Regions from separate parts of the Exiguobacterium sp. s64 genome, predicted to be linked through region 1. Evidence: predicted binding sites of a transcription regulator. Region 1 holds the regulator's gene; the other holds the start of a gene.

Region 1 (5,509 bases):
TCTAACCGGCGCTCAAAATCGTTCCACTTAAAAATCATGTCATACGACTCATTCGTCTGTAACGTCAGTTTCCCTTGCTCCCAAACGAACAGGTCGTCTTGATAGGCTAAACGTGCCGTCAGCTCAGTCGCTGGAATCGGTAAGGCCGTACCATCAACGAGCGTGGCCGTTCCGTTGACGTCATATGGACGACCTACCTCATAGCGATTCGTCGTTTTCGGCACATTGACATTCAGTTGCCATGGCGCTTTCCATAAAGACTCCGGCGTGTACACTTCCGTCTTCTTCATACCAAAAACGTACCACGGACCGTGTTGTCGAATGTCAGCGTCATCAATCGGTGCCTCTTTCCACTCATTCGTGCTGACGTTATAACTGACATAGAATGTCGTATACATTTCTCGCGTCATGAAGTAGTAGGTGCCGTCTTTCCACGTAAGATTACTTACGTTTGCTGCATCTTTCTCAATCCATCGTTTCGTCGCCAAATCGAAAATAAACATGTGCTCCGAGTCATCACTTTTGATCACGAACCATTGATTCGCTTCTTTCATGTGACGGGCCCACCTCACCTGTCCTGAATAGGAACTGATTGTCTCAAGCACCTCTCCTGTAACCGTCCGCTTCGTCACTTGACCGTCGGCGAATGCGAGGACGTTCCCGTCATCGAGCAGACTGTATACCTGATCGCTGCCTTTCGTTAGCGATCCGAGAATATCACCTGACATCGATGTGATAATATACTTTTCGTCATCAGCCCATAACATCATTCCTGTTGTTACATTCGTTGAGACGAGTCGATTCTCACTTCCTGCTTCGATTGGGAATGTCGTCGCTTCATTCGTACGTATATCCCACATCACCCACTCCGGCCATCCTTTTAACATAAATCGGCCGTCTCCGATAGCATACATATTATAAGCAGCAGACACGCGAATCGGTAACGTATATTCCTCACCGGTCTCAATGTGAACAAGCGTCTCCGGATTTCCCGAACGCCACACATACCCACTATCTCCTACGACTTCTCCTGCCGGAATGATTTCCGGTTTGGCATAGTCTTCTGCTCGAACTTCGACTCCCGGTGCCACCATCATGACGAGCACCACGAGCATGCTCCATAACCACTTGTTCATTAGTCTCCTCATTTCTGTTTATGAATGCATAACTTTCAAAAATAATCCATTTTTTGATTTAACCCTCCTAATTTTAAGTTGTTTTTTCAAAATTGAATAGCCCTAAAATCAAAAAAACACCACGTCGTATGACATGGTGTTCACTTCTCATTCATTTGTTTCATCAAATCCATCTGTTCTTTCACCATCGCCTCTTTCTCACGTCGGAGCACGCCCCGGTACGTGATACGTGAAATCGATAAGCTGATCTCATACAAGAAGAAGAGCGGCAGTGACACCATAAGGTGCGACGTCAAATCCGGCGGCGTGATAAAGGCCGCGACGACGAACAAGGCGAAGTAGGCGTACTTCCGAATCGATGACAGGAAGTACGGCGTCACGACACCGATGCGCGTCAAGAACATCGTCACGACCGGCAACTGGAATAACAGTCCGAATGGGATGGTCAGTTGCAGCAAGAACGTGAAGTAGTTCGACGCCCCGATGATTTGCGTCAGACCAAGGTCTTGCCCGAGGTCCGTCGAGATATCGAGGACGAGCGGGAACAACCAATAGTAGGCGAACGCGAGACCGATCAAGAACAAGATGAAGATGATCGGAATATAGGCGAGCGTCGCTTTCCGCTCGTTCGGATGCAGACCAGGTGCGACAAACGCCCACAGTTGATACAGTAGAAACGGACCAGCCGCGACGAGCCCGATGACGAGCGCCAAGTTCAAGTAAATCATAAGCGGGTCCGCGACCCCAAAGGCGTTCAATTCAAGGCCTCGTTCGACGAGGTCGGCCTGGAGATAGGCGAGCACATATTTGACACTCGGCAAAGCAATCAAAAAGAAGGCAAAGACGACAAATGCCGACAGCATCAGTCGTCTCCGCAGCTCTGTCAAGTGGTCGGACAGTGCCCGTTCTTGATCAGGTTGATGATTCATGATTACTGCTCTTTCTTCTCAATTTCTTTCTTGTCTTTCTCGTCATGCTCGTTCATCATGCCACTCGTGGCATTTTTGAACTCACGGAGCGTTTGTCCGGCGGCGCGTCCGAATTCAGGCAATTTCTTCGGCCCGAAGATGATAAGCGCGACGATGGCGATAATGAAGATACTCGCTCCCCCAGGAATACCGACGACGAGCAACGATGATAGTAATTCCATTATTGATGGACCCCCTCAGCAGATGGATAGTGTTGCATAAAGTAAATGAGCGACTGGAGTTCGATCGACAAGTCGATGTGATGGACGCGGACCGTGTCCGGCACCGTGAGACGGGCCGGCGTGAAGTTCAAGATGCCTTTGATACCGAAGCGGACCAAGTCGTCCGCGACCGGTTGCGCATAGGCAGACGGCACCGTGAGAATGGCGACGTCAATCTTGTTCTGTTTCATGATCTGTTCCATCTCATCGACGTGATGAATCGGGACACCGGACATCGTCGTGCCGACTTTTGTCTCGTCTGCGTCGAACCCGACGACGATATGTGTGTTATTGTTTTTAAGGAAGTTATAGTTGACGAAAGCTGTCCCGAGATGACCAACCCCGACCAAGGCGACGTTCGTAATCTCGTCCTGATTCAGTGTCTTACGGAAAAAGTCTAACAGATACTGTACGTTATAGCCATATCCCTTTTTACCGAGCGCACCGAAGTACGAGAAATCGCGACGGATCGTGGCCGAATCGACCTTGACCGCCTCGCTCAGTTCAGCAGAAGAGACACGCTGTTTTCCTGATGAATGTAGGCTTTGGATAAACCGATAGTATAGTGGCAACCGTTTGGCTGTCGCTTGCGGAATCTTTGGTTCGTTTTGACTCAACGGAAAGAGCCTCCTTTTTACGACGCGTTTCAAACGAATCTAATTTCATACACCTTGATTGTAAACGAATTCACATGACCACTCAATGAATATACCTGAAATGGGGAAGAAATAAAGTATACTAAATAGAGAGAAAGGGGTTTTTTCACTTGATCCTACTGCAAGTCAATAACTTATCGAAATCATTCGGCGTCGAGCCGATTTTAGAGAACGTCAAACTCGAAATTCAAGAAGGCGAACGCGTCGCCCTCGTCGGCCGGAACGGCGCCGGCAAGTCGACATTGCTCAAAGTCATCGCCGGGGAATACAACTATGACTCAGGCGATATCATGAAACCGAAAGACGTGACGATCGGCTATCTCGCCCAAGATTCAGGGTTAGAGTCGAACGAGACGATGTGGAACGAGATGCTCACCGTCTTCACCGATTTGATCGAACAGGAGAAGACGCTCCGCCGTATGGAACAAGACATGGGTTCTGAACGCATCTTGAACGACCCGGCCGCCTATGAGCGCCTGCTGTCGTCTTACGATGAAGAACAACATACGTTCAAAGACCGCGGCGGCTATCAATACGAGGCGACGATCCGCTCTGTGCTTCACGGGATGCGCTTCTATCCGGACGACTTCGAGCGCCGTATCGATACGCTCTCCGGTGGACAACGAACACGTCTCGCCCTCGCGAAGATGCTCCTGCAAAGTCCAGACCTGCTCATCTTGGATGAGCCGACGAACCACTTGGACATCGAGACGCTCGGCTGGCTCGAGAAGTATTTGAGTGGCTATAAAGGCGCCGTCCTCATCGTCTCCCACGACCGCTACTTCCTCGACCGTGTCGTCTCGGTCGTTTATGAGTTGTCACGCCATCGGAGCCGTCGCTTCGTCGGCAACTATACGAAGTATCTCGAACAAAAGGCCGCCATCTACGAGCAAGAGAAGAAGCAGTTCGAGTCGCAACAAGAAGAGATCGCCAAGATGCAGGACTTCATCCAGCGTAACATCGCCCGGGCGACGACGACGAAGCGGGCCCAGAGCGTCCGCAAACGTCTCGAGAAAGTCGACCGGATGGAAGCGCCGGACGGTGATGAGCGCAGTGCCGTCCTCTCGTTCTCAATCAAACGTCAAAGCGGGAACGACGTATTGAGTGCGAGCGATCTTGCCATCGGCTATGAAGAACCGATCGCCCAACAGCTCCGCTTCCAATTGCAGCGCGGCGAATCGGTCGCCCTCGTCGGCCCGAACGGAGTCGGCAAATCAACGCTCCTGAAAGTGTTGACGAAACAACAGCCGCCCCTTACCGGTGACATCCGCTACGGCACCGGCGTCGAGATCGGCTACTACGACCAGGAGCAACAGAACTTGTCGGATGCCAACCGCGTCATTGACGAGATTTGGAACGACTGGCCGCTCATGCGTGAACAAGAAGTCCGCAGCCTGCTTGGTCAGTTCTTGTTCAGCGGTGACGACGTGATGAAGCGCGTCCATGAACTGTCGGGTGGAGAGCGGGCCCGCTTGACGCTCGCGAAACTGAAGCTCGAGCAACCAAACTTGCTCATCTTGGATGAGCCGACGAACCACTTGGACCTCGACTCGAAGATGATTCTCGAGAACGCCCTCGTCGACTACCCGGGCACAATCTTGTTCGTATCGCACGACCGTTACTTCATCGACCGGCTCGCGACGCGCGTCTTAGAGATCACACCGAACGGCATCGACGAATACCTCGGCGATTACTCGTATTACGTCGAGAAGAAAGAAGAACTTGAAGAACTGGCCCGACTCGCACGCGTTGAGACGAAACAAGTCATCGTCAAGAAACAGCGCGCCGACAAGGAACAGCAACGCGAGGAGCGCCGGATGAAACAACGGATCGAGGAGATCGAGCTCACGATTGAGCAACACGAGGCCCGTCTCGAAGAGATCGAGCAACTGTTGTGTGAACCGGACGTCTTCAACGACTTCGCTCGGGCACAGGAACTGTCGACCGAGTCCGATGCGACGAAAGAATCGATCACGGCACTGTATGCAGAATGGGAGGAGCTCCATTCATGATGCGATTCCGTGCGATGCGAATCGAGTGGATGCACGCCTTCCTGACTGGTCTCGCCTACATCGTTCCGACCGGGACGGAGTACGTATCCGAACTGATTCGTGGGGAACCGACGGTCGTTCCGTCGTTCCTGTTTTATTTCTTGCCGGTCGTCATCGGCTTCATCATCCAGACGTGGAGCGGGATTGTCATCAGCTTGTTGAGCGGCCTGCTTATGAGCACCCTGTTTATCCGCCTCGTCGTCTGGCCAGTCGATGTGACCGTGCACAGTTTTTACGCCCCGGGCTCGGTGTGGGGACACTTCTATCAGTCGACGCTCCTCATGTGGGTGCTCGCACTGATTGTCTACGTCGTGAGCCGGGTGAATATGTGGTATAAACAAAAGAAACATCATCCAGAAGTATAAAAACAGGGAAGCCGCTCTCCATTGTGGAGGTCAGCTTCCCTGTTTTACGTTTAGAAATAACGCAGCGGTTGGAATCCGCGTGTATGGAAGTCGAGCTTGAGGCCGTCTTCCG
Region 2 (5,509 bases), on a different contig from region 1:
GTTGAATCGTATCGTACGTCCGCGGCTTCCGGTAGTGGAAGAAGGCGGTGACGAGACCGACGAGCATACCGAGGGCTGGGATGGCCATGATGCTGACAATATTGACATCACCGACGGCCATGCCGTTCGTTTCCACGTTTGGCAGCAAAATCTCATTCAAGTAAATGCCACCGAATCCGACCGGAAGTAACATATACGGCGTGACGAGACCGAACGTGAGGATCGTCGCCACGAGCCGGCGGTCGAGCTTCAACTCGTTAAAGAGCACGAGGAGCGGTGGGATGACGATCGGGATGAACGCGATGTGAATCGGTAAAGCGTTCTGCGAACTGATTGCTAGTAATAAGAGGAACGATAGCAACAACGCCTTGACGCGCGCCACGCTCTTACCGGTGACGTCGCGTCCTGACATGCTGATTAACTTTTCAGCCAGGATGTCTGGGAGTCCAGTTTTTGATAGACCGACGGCGAAGGCGCCGAGCAACGCGTAACTGAGGGCGATTGTCGCACCTCCGCCGAGCCCGTCACTGAAGGCGGTCAACGTCTCATTGAACCCGAGACCTCCGACGAGACCACCGACGACGGCGGCGAGGATGAGCGACAAGACGATGTGAACTCGACTGATCGCGAGAGCGAATAATACGATAACAGCTAATAAGACAGCATTCATCAATTCCAACACCTTTCTTTCAAAACTCTTTCTCTTGTTATCACTTTAATATGATAAAGACTTTTGAAATTTAACATACGTGTTTCGGGTTGTCAAATCGATTGTTCAAAAAAAGCGATAACTCCGAAAAGTTATCGCTCGTTCGTCATCCTTCAACGTTATGGTATACCTGGCGCACGTCTTCGAGGTCTTCGAGGACGTCGAGTAGTTTTTCAAACTGTTCTTTCGACTCGTCGTCGAGGGTAATCTCGTTTTGGGGCAGCATCGTCAACTCCGCGACTTCAAACGTCTCGATGCCTGCTGCTTTGAAGGCAGTCTGGACGGCATGGAACGCTTCTGGTTCCGCATAGACGATCACCGTCTCATCTTCTTCGATGACATCACGGACGTCGAGGTCGTGCTCCATCATGAGTTCGAGTACATCGTCGGCAGACATGCCGTTGACACCGATGACAGCCGTCGCGTCGAACATGTAAGCGACCGACCCGCTGACACCCATGTTGCCGCCGTTTTTACCGAAAGCGGCGCGGACTTCAGACGCCGTCCGGTTGACGTTGTTCGTGAGCGTGTCGACGATGAGCATCGAGCCGTTCGGTCCGAATCCTTCATAGCGGAGCTCGTCGAAGTTCTCTTCGTCGCCGCCCTTCGCTTTGTCGATGGCACGGTCGATGATTGCGCGCGGGACGTTGTACGTCTTCGCCCGTTCGACAACGAACTTGAGTGCTTGGTTTGATTCTGGATCTGGTTCCCCTTGACGGGCGACTACGTAGATTTCACGGCCGAACTTCGCATAGATGCGACTCGTATTGGCGTCTTTTGACGCCTTTTTCTCTTTAATGTTGTTCCATTTACGACCCATTACATGTCATCTCTCTTTCCATTGTTCGATTGATTCATCCTCGATTATATAAGAAGACGTGGATGTTGACGAGCAAAAATCATCCCTCGCTCTTATCCATCTTCTCGACGATCTCCGTCAGCGTCTTCAAACTGTCAAACAGGCGGTCCGTCTCTTCCTCGTTCAGAAACGCAAGACGGTCCTCGAACAGCCGGCGAAATGAATCGCGACGCTCGCGGAGGACGAGTTCGCCATTTTCGGTCAGTTGGTTCCAGATGACCCGGCGATCGCGTTCGTCCGGCACGCGGGTGATATAGCCTTCCTCGACGAGCTTCGTGATGAGCGGCGTCACGTTCGGCGGGGCAATCGATAACGTCTCACTGATGTGTCCGTTCGTGACCGCGCCTTCATCTTCAATCAACATGAGGAGATGAAAGTGGGAAAAGTTTAAGTTTGGGATTTGCGGAAGGTCGGAACGACGTAACAACTTCCGGCGAATTAATGGAATCAGTTTCACGAACTGATCGGCTGCGTCTTGTCTTGGCATAATCATGTCACTTCCTAATTAAGTTCTTTCTTCATTATACACGACCGAGCGCGGGGTGGACGACCAATCCTCATCCCATGATATTTTGCACAGCGCATTCGCCTCATCATGTACACAATCAATGTAAGCGTTTACATATAGGTTGTGCTTTATTTTCATGAAAACGCATTCGATTTTACTGAGCGTCACCCTAAAAAGCAAGACCTATCCTCATTCTCTTAAAGAATATTGTGAAAGAGTTCACATTGTTGTCACGCACAAACTATGAGAAACGTTGTATTCTATGAATGTGAAGGAAAGCACAAACTCTTCTCAAACCAACTGATTGCCCCGTGCTTTCCATCAAGTCAACAGTATAAGCTCTCATTCATGAGGAGGAAACCAACATGGCAGTTAAAGAGAAAGCAGTAGTAGAAACATCAGCAGAACAGATGGTCGACACGCTCGTCACCCGAGCTCACACAGCGCTCGAGACGTTGATGACGTTCGACCAAGAGAAAATCGATGCGATCGTTCAGGCAATGGCGTTAGCCGGTCTCGAACAACACGTCGCCCTCGCGAAACATGCATATGAAGAAACAGGTCGCGGTGTGTTTGAAGATAAAATGATCAAAAACATCTTTGCGACAGAATATATTTATAACTCACTCCGTGGCGAGAAGACGGTCGGCGTCATCGAAGACGACGAGCAAAACGGCATTACGTACATCGCCGAACCAGTCGGCGTCGTCGCTGGGGTCACACCGGTCACGAACCCGACGTCAACGACGATGTTCAAAGCGATCATCGCCATCAAAACACGTAACCCGATCATCTTCGGTTTCCACCCATCGGCTCAACAGTGTTCAAGTGAAGCGGCACGCATCCTTCGTGACGCAGCCATCGAAGCAGGCGCTCCGGAGCATTTGATTCAATGGGTTGAAAAACCGTCACTCGACGCGACGAAAGCGCTCATGAACCACCCAGGCGTTGCCATGGTCCTCGCGACTGGTGGAGCGGCGATGGTCAAATCAGCCTACTCGACTGGTAAACCTGCCCTCGGTGTCGGTCCTGGTAACGTTCCGGCCTACATCGACAAAACAGCAAAAGTAAAACGTGCCATCTCGGACGTCATCTTGTCGAAAACGTTCGATAACGGGATGATCTGTGCATCTGAACAAGCGATTATCGTCGACCAAGAAGTGTACGAAGAAGTGAAAGCCGAAATGACGGCGCTCGGTTGCTACTTCTGCTCACCAGAAGAGAAAGCAAAACTCGAGACACTCGTTATTAAAACAGACTCTTGTGCGGTCAACCCTGAAATCGTCGGGAAGCCTGCAGCCTGGATCGCCGAGAAAGCTGGACTTAGTGTTCCGGCCGACACGAAAATCTTGATTGCCGAACTCGAGACGGTCGGCGCGACAGAATTGCTCTCACACGAGAAACTTAGCCCAGTACTCGGAGCGTACAAAGTCCAATCGCGTGAAGAAGGTTTCGCCATCGCTGAGAAGATGCTTGAAATCGGTGGTCTCGGTCATACGGCAGCCATCCACTCGACAGACGACGACGCCATCCTCGCATTCGGACTCCGGATGAAAGCTTGCCGCATCATCGTCAACTCGCCAACGGCACACGGCGGGATCGGTGACCTCTATAACGAAATGACACCATCACTCACACTCGGTTGTGGGTCGTACGGTAAAAACTCCGTCTCTGAGAACGTGACGGCGAAACATCTACTCAACGTGAAAAAGGTGGCGAGACGTCGCGTGAACATGCAATGGTTTAAAGTCCCTGAAAAGATTTACTTTGAGAAAAATTCGGTCCAATACCTTCAATCGCTCACATCGAAAAAACGGGCGATGATCGTTACAGATGAAATGATGGTCAAACTCGGATTTGCCGATAAAGTCGTCAAAAACTTGCCGGCTGGTGTCGAGTATCGCATCTTCGACCAAGTCGAGCCAGACCCATCGGTCGAGACGGTCATGCGTGGTGCCGAAGCGATGCGTCACTTCCAACCAGACATGATTATCGCACTCGGTGGTGGATCACCGATGGATGCCGCGAAAGGCATGTGGCTCTTCTACGAACGCCCTGAAGAGAAGTTCTCGAACCTTCGCCAAAAATTCATGGATATCCGCAAGCGGACGTACAAGTTCCCGACGCTCGGCAACAAGTCGATGTTCGTCGCCATCCCGACAACATCAGGTACGGGTTCTGAAGTGACACCGTTCACGGTCATCACAGATAAGAAACGCAACGTCAAATACCCGATCGCTGACTATGCGATCACACCGGACGTCGCCATCGTCGACCCTGAGTTCGTCATGACGGTCCCAGCTTCAATCACGGCGGATACAGGAATGGACGTGTTGACACACGCCATCGAAGCGTACGTTTCGGTCATGGCAAATGACTATACGGATGGACTCGCGCTTCGTTCGATGAAGATGATTTTTGATTACCTCCCGAAAGCGTATGAAAACGGCAGTGACGCCGAAGCACGTCAGAAAGTCCACAACGCATCAACAATGGCTGGTATGGCTTTCGCGAATGCGTTCCTCGGTATCAACCACTCGATCGCACACAAAATCGGCGGCGAGTTCCATGTCCCGCACGGACGGACGAACGCGATCCTTATGCCGCACGTCATCCGCTATAACGCGACACGCCCATCGAAACTCGCGGCGTTCCCGAAATATGAGTCATTCATCGCCGACGAGCGTTACGCTGAAATCGCGCGCTATCTCGGACTTCCAGCAAGCACGACGGAAGAAGGCGTCGAGTCGCTCATCCAAGCGATCATTGAGCTCGGTCAGCGCTTGAACATCAAGCTCTCGTTCAAAGCCCAAGGCATCAAGAAAGCGGACCTCGACGCGAAAATCGACAAGATGGCAGTCGACGCGTTCGAAGACCAATGTACGACGGCTAACCCGAAAATGCCGCTCGTCGAAGAATTGAAAGAAATCATGTACGCTGCTTTCGAAGGCGTATAAGTCTTACAATATCTAAACGGTTTCCCTCCTAAGAGGGAGGCCGTTTTTTCTTGAAAAATAAATATACAATTGTCAGATCACTTAATATAATAGGATAATACAACCATTTATTGGTGAGTTTTTTTATGGAGATAGGTAGATGACCATTATGTACAGCCTACTGTCGGCCCTATTTACTATTTTTCTTTATTTCAATCCGGCCTCGGCAACAAGTCCTTATGAGACGGCTGAATATTTTGCTTCATACGATCGGGTCGCAGAAAGCCATGAAAATGTCGAACTGTTCGAGTCGTTAGGTATCGGTGTTTCTGACGAGACTTCAGTCGATATGAAACGTGAGATTCATTACGCTCCGCTCAACACGAATTGGCCGACAATAACGATTGATGATGAATTTTACGATGGGTACGCGACAATTCCATTTGAAGAGACAATTGAAGGGGAACTGCTTCATTTGGAATGGGATGCCCCGATAC

What was found. The regulator Rex, encoded in region 1, represses fermentation and respiration genes when NADH is low (regulators of the CRP and FNR family bind a similar motif). The targets are predictions, from matches to a motif close to TTGTGAAATATTTCACAA.
Region 2: a site for Rex is predicted at 2,284-2,301, ahead of adhE (bifunctional acetaldehyde-CoA/alcohol dehydrogenase). Genes of this name have one in related genera too.

What each region holds. Positions count from the first base shown of each region.
Region 1 is NZ_JACSLH010000013.1:38,822-44,330, forward strand. It holds gene KNP64_RS13815 (hypothetical protein) at 1-1,136, opposite strand, end outside; gene tatC (twin-arginine translocase subunit TatC) at 1,277-2,065, opposite strand; gene KNP64_RS13825 (twin-arginine translocase TatA/TatE family subunit) at 2,068-2,286, opposite strand; gene KNP64_RS13830 (redox-sensing transcriptional repressor Rex) at 2,286-2,942, opposite strand; gene abc-f (ribosomal protection-like ABC-F family protein) at 3,092-4,993, shown strand; gene KNP64_RS13840 (hypothetical protein) at 4,990-5,397, shown strand; gene KNP64_RS13845 (hypothetical protein) at 5,448-5,509, opposite strand, start outside.
Region 2 is NZ_JACSLH010000001.1:619,073-624,581, forward strand. It holds gene KNP64_RS03185 (Na+/H+ antiporter family protein) at 1-670, opposite strand, end outside; gene KNP64_RS03190 (YebC/PmpR family DNA-binding transcriptional regulator) at 816-1,529, opposite strand; gene KNP64_RS03195 (MarR family winged helix-turn-helix transcriptional regulator) at 1,609-2,055, opposite strand; gene adhE (bifunctional acetaldehyde-CoA/alcohol dehydrogenase) at 2,442-5,033, shown strand; gene KNP64_RS03205 (zinc-binding metallopeptidase family protein) at 5,173-5,509, shown strand, end outside.